Regions from separate parts of the Gottfriedia sp. OAE603 genome, predicted to be linked through region 2. Evidence: riboswitches for the same ligand, from Rfam matches in the RefSeq annotation. Region 2 holds a riboswitch; the other holds the start of a gene.
What was found. Region 2 has a riboswitch for thiamine pyrophosphate ahead of ABID96_RS03450 (thiamine phosphate synthase). Riboswitches for the same ligand answer to the same signal wherever they lie in the genome.
Positions count from the first base shown of each region.

Region 1: it holds a riboswitch for thiamine pyrophosphate, as region 2 does, so the genes downstream of both, thiD (bifunctional hydroxymethylpyrimidine kinase/phosphomethylpyrimidine kinase) here and ABID96_RS03450 (thiamine phosphate synthase) in region 2, are expected to answer to the same signal.

Region 1 covers NZ_JBEUNN010000001.1:400,353-408,485, reverse strand. The annotation lists gene cytX (putative hydroxymethylpyrimidine transporter CytX) at 1-508, opposite strand, end outside; gene thiD (bifunctional hydroxymethylpyrimidine kinase/phosphomethylpyrimidine kinase) at 501-1,307, opposite strand; TPP riboswitch at 1,447-1,557, opposite strand; gene ABID96_RS01895 (hypothetical protein) at 1,728-2,102, opposite strand; gene ABID96_RS01890 (FTR1 family iron permease) at 2,092-3,588, opposite strand; gene ABID96_RS01880 (YjjG family noncanonical pyrimidine nucleotidase) at 4,142-4,849, opposite strand; gene ABID96_RS01875 (DMT family transporter) at 4,910-5,374, opposite strand; gene ABID96_RS01870 (Crp/Fnr family transcriptional regulator) at 5,410-6,108, opposite strand; gene ABID96_RS01865 (DMT family transporter) at 6,147-6,572, opposite strand; gene trpA (tryptophan synthase subunit alpha) at 6,699-7,484, opposite strand; gene trpB (tryptophan synthase subunit beta) at 7,486-8,133, opposite strand, start outside.
Region 2 covers NZ_JBEUNN010000001.1:681,206-689,338, forward strand. The annotation lists gene ABID96_RS03425 (hypothetical protein) at 70-885, shown strand; gene ABID96_RS03430 (ThiF family adenylyltransferase) at 931-1,944, opposite strand; gene ABID96_RS03435 (thiazole synthase) at 1,941-2,708, opposite strand; gene thiS (sulfur carrier protein ThiS) at 2,711-2,914, opposite strand; gene thiO (glycine oxidase ThiO) at 2,938-4,029, opposite strand; gene ABID96_RS03450 (thiamine phosphate synthase) at 4,026-4,628, opposite strand; TPP riboswitch at 4,747-4,856, opposite strand; TPP riboswitch at 5,113-5,228, shown strand; gene thiC (phosphomethylpyrimidine synthase ThiC) at 5,361-7,136, shown strand; gene ABID96_RS03460 (hypothetical protein) at 7,156-7,326, shown strand; gene ABID96_RS03465 (DoxX family membrane protein) at 7,650-8,133, shown strand, end outside.

The DNA of each region.
Region 1 (8,133 bases), 280 kb from region 2:
TATGCTTAAAAATGACAAAGCACAATACAATCGTTAGTAAAAATAATAGTGTTACTGCTACACTATTTAACTTCTTCCAAGCATTTTGACCAAAATATAACCATGTACAAATTAATAGTCCAACTACAAGACACCAAACCCAAGGTTGGTTAAAATGAAAATCAGATGTAGTTACTACATTAATAGACCTGGCTCCTGTCACAATCATAATTGCTGTCCAGCCTAGCAGCTGTAATACATTTAATATAGAAAATAAATAACTACCATAACGTCCAAATGATATTTTAGTAGACTCCATTGCTGTTAAACGCTCTCTTGAACCAATGACACCACCTAATACAAGAAGTAGCGTACCTAGTAGATGACCGATTAATATAGCAGTCAATCCTTTTGAAAAACCTAAAGGTGCAATAAGCGCACCTGTCATAATTTCAGCGATTGAAACTGCTGCTCCGAACCAAAGTGTTGCGAAGTTCCATTTTGTTAACTTTCCAGTTAGTTTATACATGCTGTATCCCCGCCTTTTGATACATCGAATAAAAATGATGTACTGGACCTACACCTTTTCCGATAGAGAATGAATGTTGAATTGCTAGTTGTATGTACTCTTTTGCTTTACTAATCGCTTCGTTTAATGGACATTCATTCGCTAGATTAGAAGCTATGCTTGATGACAAAGTACACCCAGTACCATGAGTATTGTTAGTTACTATTCTAGTACCCTTATAATAAGTAAATTCGTATCCATCATAGCTAATATCTGTTGCATCGTTCTCTAAGTGACCACCTTTTACAAGAACAGCGCTAGCACCTAATGAGTGAATTAAAATAGCAGCCTCTTCCATCTCTTTAATCGTTGAAATGTTTCTACCTGTTATAACTTCTGCCTCCGGAAGATTAGGTGTTATGACAGTTGCCAATGGAATCAGTTCTTGAATTAAAGCTTCTTTCGCATCTGGACTTAATAAATCATAGCCGCTTTTAGAAACCATAACTGGATCAACAACAATGTGCTTCGGCTTATATTGTCTTAGTTTCTCAGCAATGACTTTAATTGTATCAATTTGTGATACCATCCCAATCTTTACTGCATCAACTTCAATATCAGTAAAGATTGCGTCTAGCTGATTTGCAATCATTTCTGGTGTAATGTCTTGAACTGCAAATACCCCTTGTGTATTTTGAGCTGTCACTGCGGTAATTACGCTCATACCAAACACACCATGAGCTGAAAACGTTTTTAAATCTGCTTGAATTCCAGCTCCACCACTCGAGTCGGACCCCGCAATTGTCAGTACTTTTTTCAATTTCTTTCCTCCTATTTAATGAATAGACTTTTTTGATCTAACAGATAGAAGTTGTGGATTGATTTAGAAAACAAAAAAGCACAAATCCCCATAGGGACTTGTGCTCGAACAAATCAATGTTATAAATACATAAAAATATGCATTTACTCGCTCACTTTCCTACGCTGGCATTATCCAGATCAGGTTAAAGGGTCAAAGACAATTGTGTCTTAATCTCAGCCGACCATTTACGGCACCCCTAGTACTATTCAAAATATCAAATTGTAATTCTATATCATATTAATTAATACTATTACTAAATTCAAGTAGTTAGACTTATTTATTCCATTCTAAATAAAAACTTTTGAAAGGATAGTTACAGGCTTACTCCCCATTGAGTAGACCATCGATAAAGAATCTACCCTTTGGGGTGCTTTAGTATTATTTTAAGTCCTTAACTTCATTAAGAACATCATTTAAATCATCTGCAGCTTCGTTAAGAGTATCTGCGTCAAGTGGAGAAACTTTTACACCGGCTTCAATAATGTGTAGAGGAGTTTCAACCTTTTCATAAAGATCTGCATCTTTATCTTTTACTGAGTCTTCAAATTTTTCCCAAGACTCTTCAAGTGCCTCTCCACTTTCTTTTGCTTTTGATTCATCATTATCAGCAACTTGCGATTTTAAATCTGTAAGTGTTTGAATCATATCATCTGATCCACTTTTAATCGATTTATCTTCTTTTGTGCCACATGCAGATAAAGTTAATGATAGTGCTAAAGTCATTGATAAAACTAATTTTTTGTTAGATAACATGTTCAATTTCCCCCGAATTTTGTTTTTTTTCATTTTTTTTATTAGAAAATCTATTAAAAATTGCAACGATACATGCAATAAGTAATAGTATAATTTGTGGTATGAAACTCTCCCAAGTAGAATATATGGCAAAGAAATCCACTGTTGGTATTGGTGCCTGCGTCGCTGGTAATAATCCAGATAATTGTAAACCGTGAACGCCCATACCCGTAAATTTGAAACATAAATAGAACATAAGAAGACTAGATATAAGGAAAAATGGTCTCATCGGAACTTTTAAACCAACTTTTAAAATTAAGTAACTTAGAATCGCTAATATGAGAACCCCCAATACAATGCCCGTTAATAAACTTGTTAATTTTATAGATGAAGCCATACCAATAAAGAACAAGACTGTTTCAGTTCCTTCACGAAATACTGCTAAAAATGAAAGAATTGAAAGTGATAATAAACTGCCAGTGTTTAAAGCTTTCGTACTCTGGGTTTGAATATAAGATTGCCATTGTTTTAAATTCGATTTACTGTGAAGCCAATAACTCATATAAAGCAACATGACTGCAGCAAATACTCCGGTCCATCCTGCAATTAAGAAATTATTACTTCCAAAAGCACCTGCTGAAAATAGTAAGTTCACGATAACGCCTAATATTATACTTACACCTAATCCAGCTCCGACTCCAAACCAGATCCACTTAGTTTTTTTCTCATGACCAGACTTTCTTATAAATCCTAATAAAGCTACCACAACAAGTAAGGCCTCTAATCCTTCTCTTAATAAAATTGTGATTGCATCTAACATTGTATAACTAGTTTTAGCTGCTAAAGGTGAAAGATAATCTCGCATATCTTTTATCGTTTTAGTTGCTGCTTTAATGTCAGGTGTTTTAGCAGACAGCATTGCGTATGAAGTAACCATATCTCTTTCTGCATCTGTATAAACTTTTTGGGATTGTGTCAATACTACCCCTTCAATACTAATCCAAGATTTTCTAAATTGATCTATCTCTGATTTTGCTCCAGATACATCATTTTCTTTTAAGTTTGATAATGCATTGTTTAATATTTGTATTAAATCTTCAACACTACCCGTATTCTTTATATTAATTTTGGATTCAGCGAACTGATGTGTAATGAACTTTTCATTTACTGCTTCCAATTCTTTTAAAGAAGTAACAAGTGTATCTTGATTGATTGTCTTTTGAGCTAATGAGAATTGAACCATTCCCATCGCTTCCTCAATTTTGCCATATGCTTCAATTGACTTATTTTTAATCCCATCTTCTTTGGCTAACCATTCATCATTGAATTTTTTATAGTCCTTCTCAGCAGAAGCAAAGTCTCCTTTCTGAGATGCTTGAATAGCACTTTCAATAAATGCATTTGCATTAGTTAAATCTTCTTCAGGACTTGCTGCAAAGATTTTAGATGGAACAAGTAATAAACAAAGTAGTAATGGTAAAATTAATTTCGTTAAATTTTTCTTCATTTTCATTCCCCTTAAACACGAATGATAATCATTTTCAAATAGACTATATACTTAATTAGTTAGATAGTCAAAGATATTTTTTATCTAGACTAACTATAAATACTCATAAAGATTAATATTTATAAACCACTGTTAAAATTTAACATTTTAATCACTTGATAAGGTTTAAATTAATGTGTACTAAAAAAAATGTGATGAATATGAACTAATATTCACTTAATAAAATATATTAAAATATTATTTTAAAACTAATTCCATAATCAAGGAAATTAAAATAAATAAAAAAGCTGAGGATTCAACTTTAATTATAAAATTTATTTAGCATATATGAATTTGCTGAGAGCTATTCCGTATTTCTTTAATAATATGCAGTCCATTTTCTTCTTTATTTGATCGAGATATAATCTATCTGGATGAGGAGGACTGAGAAACTCATGATGAGAAATAGACCCACCTTATGCCCTTGCATAGCTAAATAAAATTTTTCTAAATGACTATAAAAAAAAGCGAAAAACCCAGGGCTTTCCACTTACTTTTTACTATTTCGCTTTCATCAAACCAGTACTTTTTTATTAACATCTAAGATATGATAAAGTTCATCAAGATTTTGTATTTCAAAGGTTGGAATTAGATCAGTATCATTTTGCTTCTTGTGAGGATTAAACCAGCAAGTATCTAATCCCGCTTGTTGACCGCCTTTAATATCAGCGTTTAAGGAATCCCCTATTATTAACCCTGTGTTCACATTAAAATTTGGGATTCTCTCAAAAACATAATCAAAATATTCCTTCATAGGTTTCTGGAAACCAGTGTCCTCAGAAACAAAAATGTCTTTAAAGATCGGCTGTAAACCCGACGCACTTAATCGCTTATATTGCGTCAGTGAATCCCCATTCGTCACGATATACAGATCGAAATGATTTTGTAGATTTTTTACTAATTCAAAAGCACCATCAACAAGTTGTTTACCATCTTCTAAATAACGGCGATAACTATTTTCTAGTAATGTTCCGTCAACAATATGTCCATACGCTTTTAATAAAGTTGAAAAGCGAGTATTTAATACTTCAGAGCGTTCAATAGTCCCATCTTCAAATTGCTTCCAAAGACCCTGATTGATGACTCTATAATGTGACTCAATTTCTGGTGTTAAATTCAATTGATGCTCTTCAAAAAGTAAACGTAAAGCAACTTTCTCAGCTGCACCAAAATCTAGCAGTGTATCATCTACATCAAATAATAAAGTTTTATACTTATTCATGTTTATCTCCCCGTTTAATCGTATCAAAAATGATATGATCATAGATTCATTCCATAAATATTAAGCAGCCTGTGATTTCTGTTTTTCACTCTCTCCGCTCAATTTAAATAAAATCATACCAAACATAATAACTATTACGCCAATACATTCTTTCATGGTAAATGGTACTTTCTCAAGTCCAAAAATCCCGAAAGAGTCAAATAAGACTGCAAAGAGCAATTGAGAGGCTAATGCAATTGATATTGCATACGTAGGCCCTAGATGTTTGACCCCTTGCACTAAACAAGTAACGACACCGACACCAATAAAACCACTAAACCAGTACCATGGTTTCATATTCTGAAAATCAAACAAACTCGTTCCTTCAATGATTAGACCTATGACTAAAGATGCTAAAAATCCCATTCCTAAAACAAGTGTTGTAGTGGTCTGAGACCCAGATTTTTCGTTTACTTTACTGTTAAATATATTTTGAAGGCCGACTAACGAACCTGCAAGGATTGCCAAAAATAACCCGATAACCATTGTGATAACACCCCTAATTTCGTTTGTCTTCATAACTATTCATAAATGCTATGACCTGAAAGAGACACTAATCCTTCTCTATCCTTTATAAGGATAAAACCATCCTTACGCTCGACTAAATCATCCTTACAAAACTGTTGGATGACACGATTCAAATGTCGGTAACTCGTTCCGATAAAATTTGCTACATCTTTTAAAGAAGCTGAACTTATTTGATCTTCCAGTAGCGAATCTGATTCATCGAACGATACCGATAATAGATAACTAGCTAAACGGACTTCTACAGGATGCATTAAATTGAAGCTTAAAGAATTTGATTTTATATAAAATTTTTCTGTAATGATTTCTAGTAAAAACTGTAGCAATGGTGAAAAATCTTTACCGTATTTTTTTAGCCATTGATGATGAACGCCAATCATGTGAACTGAAGAAACTGCCTCAGCTGTATTGAGAAAATCTGTACCCCGAACGTACTCAATATCACCAATTACCTCTACTGGCTTCTTAAATGAAAGAATTAATGTTCTTCCATCTACAGAAGTCGTATAAATCTTCAGTTTTCCTTTGACGAGGAAGTATAAATACTGTGGAGAATCTCCTTGAGAACAAATAAGCTCTCCTTGATCAAAGCTATACAAAATTAAGTGTGGCATTAACTGATCATTAAAAATGGATTCGATTTGATGATTTTTTAAATAGTAGCTTAACAGCTCTTGATCCTTCAATTCCTTCATAATTTTGTTCACCTCCACACTTTCACAGTTCATTTATCTTAATAGCCTAGGATTACAACTCCAGCAATCATCATTGAGATACCTATAAATTGTAATGGTCTTTTTTTCTGCTTTACGACATCGAACCATCCCGTCAAATCCACTAAATATGTCATACATAGCTGTGCAATTAATAAAGCAGAAATCGAAATTGTTACACCAATCTTATGAATAGATGTAACATTACTGAAAATAATGATTGCACCCAACGCGCCGCTAGTCAAATATAATGGCTTTACTTTTGTTAGCATTTGCCATTTTCCGTCTTTCACAAATAATAAAATAATAAGTGCTAATACAAACCCAGCAAATTGCGTAATCGTTGCTGTTTGCCAAGTACCTATATCCTGACTAATATGAGCGTTAGCTACACCTTGTAGCGTTATAAATGCGCCACCAAAAAAAGCAAATAAACTCCCTTTCATTTCCGTTCTCTCCCTAATTTTATTTTCTCTATTTATTAAAAGATATCTACATATATCTTGGAAAGGACATATGTCCTAAAAGTACATAATAAAAGGATCTTCAATATAGAAGATCCTCCGTCAATATTACTTCATTATTTCTATTTCTTTTATTGATTGAATCAATTGTTTAATCTCAGAAACTTTCTCTTCATCCAACAATTCGACAATTTTACTACCAACAACTACACCATCACAATCTCGACTTAATTTTTTTACTTGTTCAGGAGTAGAAACACCAAATCCAGCGAGTACTGGTATACTACTTAGTTCCTTTACACTTTTTAAAAATGCAGACAGATCTCCATTAAATTCATTTCGGACTCCAGTTATTCCTTTTACTGTAACAGTATAGAGAAAACCTCTGCCTCTTTGAGCGATTTTCTGTATTCTTTCTTTTGGAGTCGTCATAGTCACTAATCGAATTAATTCAATTCCAGCACCCTCAAGTTGATTGACAAGCATCCCTTCTTCCTCAATCGGTAAGTCAGGTATAATACATCCATCTATTCCTGCTAACTTACAATTTGAGACAAACTTCTCTATACCATAAGCCATAATTGGATTCATATATGTCATCATGATGAGTGGTATTGAAATCATTGAGCGAACTTCTTTCAATTCATCTAGTACATCTCGTAATGTAGTTCCTACTTGTAAAGCACGAATACCTGCTTTTTGTATTGTTGGACCATCAGCAACGGGATCTGAAAACGGGATACCAATTTCAATTGCAGATGCCCCAAACTCTTCAAGTAAAGCAAGTCGCTCTCCAAGCACATCTAATCCACCATCACCTGCCATTATATATGGAATAAAAAGCTTTTCTCCGTTTGAAAGTCGCTTTGAAAATTGCTGTTCAATTCGGTTCACTTTAAGCTTCCCCCTTTAAAATTTCTCGAACAGTATGAACATCTTTATCACCTCTACCGGACAAACAAATGACTAGACTTTCATCCTCCTTCATACTTGCTGCTTGTTTTATCGCAAATGCAACTGCATGAGCACTTTCTAATGCGGGAATGATTCCTTCTAATTTCGCAAGCAGTTGAAACGCGTCTAATGCTTCTTGATCAGTGATTGATTCGTACTGAACTCTACCAATATCCTTTAAGTAACAATGCTCCGGACCAACACCTGGATAATCAAGTCCAGCCGAAATTGAATGTGCTTCTTGTATTTGGCCGTGTTCATCCTGTAGAAGATACATTAGCGCTCCATGTAACACGCCAGGAACTCCTTTTGTTAATGAAGCTGCTTGTTTATCTGTATTCACACCATGACCTGCTGCTTCAACACCAAAAAGTTGCACAGTATGATCTTCAATAAATGGATGGAACATGCCAATCGCATTACTACCTCCACCAATGCAAGCGACAACTGCATCTGGTAGTCTATTGTTTCTAGCTAAAAACTGCTTCTTTGTCTCTTTTCCAATCACACTCTGAAAATCTCGAACCATCATAGGAAATGGATGTGGTCCCATTACAGAACCTAGTAAATAGTGCGTATCATCCACATT
Region 2 (8,133 bases):
CTTTTTGTTTGGCTGTAATTAGAAGAGAATGATGTTAATAGAGAATATACTTATAGGGAGAGTATTTCAATGAAAAAATTAATGTTAATACTTAGTACAATCACATTGATCGGTTTAAGCGGATGCGGAACCAATGGACATCATACGGAATCGAATCATCATGGAATGAATCATGAAAAGAAAGAAAAAGAAAAAGAAAAGCAGACTAAAGTAAGTTTTACATTCAATCAAAATCCAAAAAGTGGAGAGAATTCAGAACTAGCTATTAAAGTTAAAGATTCAGAAGGTAAAACAATCAAGGATTTTGAAGTCGAACATGAAAAGTTAATGCATTTAATCGTTGTAAGTAAGGATTTATCTTATTTTGACCATATCCACCCAGAGTATAAAGGAGATGGATTATTTACTATTACACCAAACTTTCCATCAGGTGGAAAATATACATTATATGCAGATTTTGTGCCTAAAGACTCTGCTAAAACAGTCAAAACAAAAACGATTCAAGTATTAGGTAGTGAACGAAATCCGGTGGTTCTAAAGGAAGACCAGCACCAAACAAAAGTAGTTGCTGGCAAAGAAATCTCATTTAAAACAGATGAGTTAACGACAAATAAAGATATCACTTTATCCTTTACTATTAAGGATGAAAAATCAAAAAAACCGATTAGAAATTTACAACCTTACTTAGGTGCAATTGGACATGTGGTTGCTATTAGTGAAGATACAAAAAACTACTTACATGTTCATCCAATGAATGAGGATTCAACAGGACCAGAAGCAAAATTTATGACAAGTTTCCCAAAAAGCGGCATGTATAAAATATGGGGGCAATTCCAACAAAACGGACAAAAGTTTACAGTCGATTTTACTGTAAAAGTAAAATAAATTCTTAGAAGAAGCTATCATATTAGCTTCTTCTTTTTATGATCCCTATTGGAAGTTTACTATTTTCTTATAAATAGACTTTGCCTGTGAAGGTTGATTTGTCCCATGAATAATTGCTCTACCATCTTTAAATAATACAATTCTATAATCCTCAAACGAACAAGAAAGTAAATAAGGATTCACAATTAAGTCATTCACATCTTTTATTAATTTTTTCGATAATTCCTCAAGCGAAAGTGAAAGAGAGGACATATTTCTTAATTGAATTGCATCCCTACCACATAATATATCTGTTTTCATTTCTGAGTCGCTTTGTAAGTACGGAAAAATAGGCAAATCACCGCATGTAGGACAATTTTTATGTTTTAACTTTTCAATGTTTATGTCAGCTTTTTCATTTTTCCAAACATCATAAGATTGCAATAGTGGTAATACTTTTGTACCAGTGATGAGCTTTAAAGCAGATGTAACTTGAAAAGCAGTAATAATTTGAACGATGGGGCTAATGACACCAACAGTATCACATGTATCTTGTAAACTGGGTATATGCTCTAATAAACAGTTTAAACATGGTGTTTTTCCAGGAATGATTGTAAATGTGAGGCCATAGCTAGCCACGCATGCACCAAAAATAAATGGAACACCAAATTTTATAGCTGCATCATTTACAATCATTCTAGTTTCAAAATTATCAGTTGCATCAATTAAAATAGTTTTCTCATTAACAAACTCCTCAATGTTTTTAGCATTGATGTCTGTAATAAAACTGTTAATGTTTATGCTACTATTTAATTCTAATAATCTATTTTTTGCTGCAATTGCTTTCGGTAATTTATTTTTAGCATCTTCTTCTGAATATAACTGTTGTCTTTGCAAATTACTCCATTCAACATAATCACGATCGACAATCGTCAGTTCTCCAATGCCTGCACGCACTAGCATTTCTGCTATTGATGAGCCGAGTGCTCCTGCTCCAATCACAAGTACACTTGCATGTTGTATTTTATCTTGTCCGTCATTCCCTAAAAATAATTGCTGCTTCATATATCGGCCAATCAAGAACTCACCAACCCTGTAATCGGACTACTTGCCACCCCATAATTTTTTTCACGAATTCTTCCAGCCTCGAAACCAAGCTTACCTGCTTCAATAGCCATTTTCATTGCAATAGCCATCTTTACTGGATCAGCAGCATCAGAAACAGCAGTATTTAGTAACACGCCATCCGCACCTAATTCCATAGCAAACGCTGCATCTTTAGGTGAACCAATTCCAGCGTCAATAATAACAGGAACGGACGATTGTTCAATAATAAACTTCAAATTTAAAGGATTTAAAATACCTTTTCCAGACCCTATTGGTGATGCGCCAGGCATGATTGCATGGACTCCAAGTTCTTCAAGTCTTCTTGCTAAAACGACATCATCGGATGTATAGGGTAATACGATAAATCCTTCTGAAAGTAACATTTCAGAGGCTTTTAACGTTTCTATTGGATCCGGTAAGAGCGACTTGTCGCAACCAATTACTTCAACCTTTACCATGTCACATAGCCCTGAAGCTTTTGCCAGTTTGGCGATTCTAACGGCTTCTTCAGCTGTTTTTGCCCCTGCGGTATTTGGAAGAAGCTTATATTTCGTTAAATCTAATTGTTCAAGAAAGTTTGGCTGAGATTCCTCAAATATATTCATTCTCCTAACAGCAAATGTTAATACTTCCGTTTCAGATGCCTCAATAGCCTTTTTTTGAATATCAAAAGAAGGGTATTTGCCTGTACCTAGAAATAATCTTGAATGAAATGAATGTTTTCCAATTGTTAACATCATTAACCTCCTCCTACAAAATGTATTAATTCTACAATATCTCCGTTTGAAAGAGCTGTAGTACCGTACAGTTCTCGATACAATATTTCTTTATTCACTTCTACTACAACGATTCTATTTTCTAGTTGATAAGAAAGAAGTAAATCTTTTACTGTGAAAATATTTTCAGCTAGCTGAATACTTTTGCCATTTAATTGGATGATCAAACGTTTTACACCTCGCCTTAAAATTATCGATTCACTTTAAACGCTTCTACCCACTCAGTTCTAATCTTTCTTTTAAGAATAAAATCTCGAATCATTTTGCCCGTTTCAGGAGCAAGAAGAATGCCATTGCGAAAGTGTCCAGTTGCAAAAAATATATTGTCATCATCAGGGTGTTTTCCGATATATGGTTTTTGGTCAATGGTTTGTGGTCTTAAACCTCCCCAAAATGATTCAATGGTCATCTTGGTCATATCAGGTAGCATCTTTTTGGCAGTTTCAATTAATGATTCAATACCTAGTAGGGTTGGTTTTTCATCCCATTCGTTATGAACCATCGTTGCACCAATAACAAGTTTTCCGTTGTTTCTAGGAACAATATAGTTATGATCATGGAAAATTGTGTGCTCCAACGTCAAATGTTCACTTGTAACCGATAGACATTCTCCCTTAACTGGGATAAGACGATTATTTAATCCGAGCTGCTTGAAAAAAGAAGTGCTCCAAACCCCATTTGCAATGACGATATTATCAGCTGTAAATTTTCCATTTGTAAAATGAATCATAAATGTATTTTCAATTTTTTGAATGTCTAAAACACAAGTATTTTCGTGTATTGTAGCTCCGAGCACTTGTGCACTTTTGCAAAAAGCCATACAAACAGAAATGGGTAGGACACTTACATCATCTTCTATATATGCTGCTCCAATTATATCTGTTGTTATATTAGGTATTTTCCTTTGAATTTCAGTTGGTTCATACCACTTGACCGTTGATTGAGAAAGAAGGGAAGCTAATTGGATTTTATCATCGTCATTATAAGCAAGTTTAAAAATCCCACCTTTTTTCAGCTCAATGTCGATATGACTTAGTCTCTTAAGCTCTTCATTCAGTTCAAAATAAGCTAGTTGACTGCTTCTTGCAAAAGGTAAGAAAATCTCTGAATCATTGCACTCAGAATGAGCTCCGAGCATGCCTGCTGCAGCGCTAGTTGATTTCGAACCAATCGTTTGTGCTTCGAGTATGGCAACGTCTATTTTTTCTTTTGCTAAGTAATAAGCGATGGAGCATCCAATGATTCCACCACCAATTACGATTACATCAAAATGTTGTTTCATAGATTACTAGTGCACCTCTCCATATATTTTAGAGCAGCATCACGCGAGTTTTCAGAAGAAAAAATACCCGACATGACTGCAATTCCATCTACCTGACACTCTTTTAGTATAGGAAGATGATCAGGAGCTATCCCACCAATTGCGTAAACTGGAATTGTAAGAACTTTTTTCATCTCAGTTAACTGATCAATTCCATTTGGACGTAAACCTTTTTTGCAATTTGTGTTAAAGCAATGTCCATAAATGACATAATTGGCCAGATCCTTCTCAGCTTGAATAGCCTCTGCTACTGAATGGACTGAGCGACCGACGTTCATTGTTGGATATTGTTCTTTCACTAACTTGACCGGATGCCCGTGAGTTGGCAAATGAATGTTTATTAGATTGGTAAGTAAAGCTATATCTAATCTGTCATTCATGACGATCTTGTTCATAGGAACTTTGTTATGCCTTAAAAGATTTAATAGGGTATGTAATTCCGAGCTGCATTTAGATTTTTCTCGTATATGAACTAAATCAACAACATCATGTATTTGAATAATCTTTGAAGCAAGTTCATGAACAGAATACATATTATTCGTTACTGCAATTAGCTTCAAATTTGCTCCTCCTTTTTGAAAAATAGGGTGTATGTATTGTAAATTTCGTTTTAAAACAAGAAAAACCACTTTCCTAAAACTGGAAAGTGGTTTGTAAGATACACAAATAAACGCATAAAAAGACATTGCGCCACTTTCCTACGCAGGTACGAACCTGTTCAGGTTATGAGGGTTTAAAAGTAACTACTTTATTCTCAGCCCTTATCAAGGGATCCCCTAGTGATGAATACACTATGAAAATTAAATTTAGCATAGCATAAAAATAAAATAATTCAAGATTAAAAAAATGATAGTTTGTAAATATTATGTCAAAAGTTAGCAAAATAGACACTTAAAGATATAATAAAAAATAATTTTTTTATGTGAAAATAGTGAATGTTTCCAGGTATAGATATGAATTTTCATCCAATCCTGTAAAATTTTAGGTAAATAAAATGATTTACAAGATTGCTTCATAGGTTTATATTAAGTCTGTACAAATGAATAGTTTGACTAGGGGTGTCCAATTAGTTGGGCTGAGAGAGAAACGCGCTTTAAGTTTCTTAACCCTCAGGACCTGATCTGGTTCATACCAGCGTGGGGAAGTTAGCGTTTATTACAGTAGTGATCATTTATCACTATTGTAGTCAAACTAACCATTAGCCGGGTCTTATATTTTTAAGATACGGCTTTTTTTCATGCTTATCGTGGATTGGATTTTGTTCTTTTTAATCACATTAAAAAGGGGAAATCATAATGAACAATTCTGTAAATGAAATGAATTTTTCAATCATGTCTAGCTTTTCGGGAAGTAAAAAAGTATATGTAGAAGGATCAAGACCTGACTTGTTGGTTCCAATGCGTGAAATCAAATTAAGTCCTACAACTGGATCATTTGGGGAAGAGGAAAACGCTCCTGTACGTGTTTATGATACAAGTGGTCCTTATACCGATGAAAGCGAAACAGTTGATATTCGTAAAGGACTTAAGTCTATAAGAGGAAAATGGATTATTGAGCGTGAAGATGTAATCGAGTATGAAGGTCGGAAAGTAAAGCCGGAAGATAATGGCTTTAAAAGTGAGGTTGTACAGAAAAATATAGAGGTCTTCCAAGGACTAGATAGAAAACCATTACGAGCAAAAGATGGTGCAAATATTACGCAGTTACATTATGCACGACAAGGTTTGATTACGCCAGAAATGGAATTTATCGCAATTAGGGAGCATGTTACTCCTGAATTTGTCAGATCTGAAGTAGCGAGAGGGAGAGCAGTTATTCCTTCAAATATAAATCATCCAGAGAGTGAGCCAATGATTATTGGTCGTAATTTTCATGTGAAAATCAATGCCAATATTGGTAACTCAGCTGTCACTTCCTCGATTGAAGAAGAGGTTGAAAAAATGACTTGGGCAACACGTTGGGGAGCAGATACTATGATGGATCTGTCTACCGGAAAAAATATTCACACGACTCGTGAATGGATTATTAGAAATTCACCAGTACCCGTTGGAACAGTACCAATATATCAGGCACTAGAAAAAGTGAATGGAATTGCTGAAGACTTATCATGGGAAGTATTTAGAGATACATTAATCGAACAAGCGGAGCAAGGTGTCGACTATTTTACAATTCATGCTGGTGTACTTTTACGCTATATACCGTTAACAGCAAAACGTGTAACAGGTATCGTTTCTAGAGGTGGATCAATTATGGCACAGTGGTGTCTTGCACATCATAAAGAAAATTTTTTATATACTCATTTTGAAGAAATATGTGAGATTATGAAACGATATGATGTTACATTTTCACTTGGTGATGGATTAAGACCCGGTTCCATTGCAGATGCAAATGATGACGCTCAGTTTGCTGAATTAGAAACACTTGGGGAGCTAACGAAAATAGCTTGGAAGCATGATGTCCAAGTAATGATTGAAGGACCAGGTCATGTACCAATGCATTTAATTAAAGAAAATATGGATAAACAATTAGAGATTTGTAATGAAGCTCCTTTTTACACGCTTGGACCACTTACGACGGATATCGCACCTGGCTATGATCATATTACTTCTGCAATAGGTGCTGCAATGATTGGCTGGTTTGGCACAGCAATGCTATGTTATGTAACACCAAAGGAACATCTTGGATTGCCGAATAAAGAAGACGTTAGAGTAGGAGTCATTACTTATAAAATCGCAGCACATGCAGCGGATCTAGCAAAGGGGCATCCAGGAGCTCAAAAACGAGATGATGCACTGTCAAAAGCAAGATTTGAATTTAGATGGAGAGATCAATTTAACCTATCACTGGATCCAGAAAGAGCGATGGAATATCATGATGAAACCTTACCTGCTGAGGGTGCAAAAACAGCCCATTTTTGTTCGATGTGCGGTCCAAAGTTTTGTAGTATGAGAATTTCTCAAGATATTAGGGATTTAGTAAATGAAAAGGATTTTGAGTTAGCGATTGATGAGGGTCTAAAAGAAAAGGCTGATCAATTTAGAAAAAATGGTGGGGAAATATACCAATGATTGAATGGGGGAGCCTCGAATGAACCGGGTGAACCAAATAGCAAAACAATTAAAAGAGCTAGAATTCGAAGTGAATCAACTGAAAAAAGAATTAATAAATATCCAAAAAATTTGTGAACATGAATTTCAAAAGAACGATTATATACAGGTATGTACAAAGTGCCACTATATTGAAAGTCTATATTGGTAAGCTTAACAAATAACCTATACTTAGTTTGCAAAAATAAACCTCCATTTTTGGAGGTTTATTTTTATTAACGACCTAACAGAACGTTAAGTCATTCAATATGAAAAATAAAATATATGAAAATGAGAAAGTAAGCACAAAAAACTAATTGACAATGATTATCATTATTGTTAATATTTTAACGTTATTGATAATCGTTTTCAATAAATGAGGTGGCAAATAAGACGACTTATATACTCTAAAAATTTACCAGATAGTAACAACATGATATTTAGATGAAGACCAAGAGGATTCTTTTTCTAGGCAAAAGAAATGGAGATTAATTAATGGAAAATATGATGCATCAATTAAAAGAAAAGGTATTTCAAGCTTTATTTACACTGATGAGAATTCTTTTTGGAGTAGGATGGTTATTTGCTGGTATCACAAAAATTTCAGAAAAAAATTGGTATAGCGAACCTGGCGTCTTTATTAAAAATTATTTTATAATGGCACTTGAAAAGCCTAATGTCCCAGTATTTTATAAGTATTTCATTCAACACTTTGCTTTAAAGCATTATATGTTTTTTAATTACACGATTCCAGTTGTACAAATTATAATCGGTATTTTATTGATCGTAGGTTTAATGCTACTTCCTTCAATACTGATTTGTCTTTTCATGCATATTAATTTTATTCTTTCAGGCAATATGAACTTAATCAGTCTTACACTTTATACCAGTGCTTTTGCAATTTTACTTTCTTTAGACCGTAGTTATGTATTAAGTTTAGATCGTTACATAGGATTTGAGAAATATATTCATGCTAAAA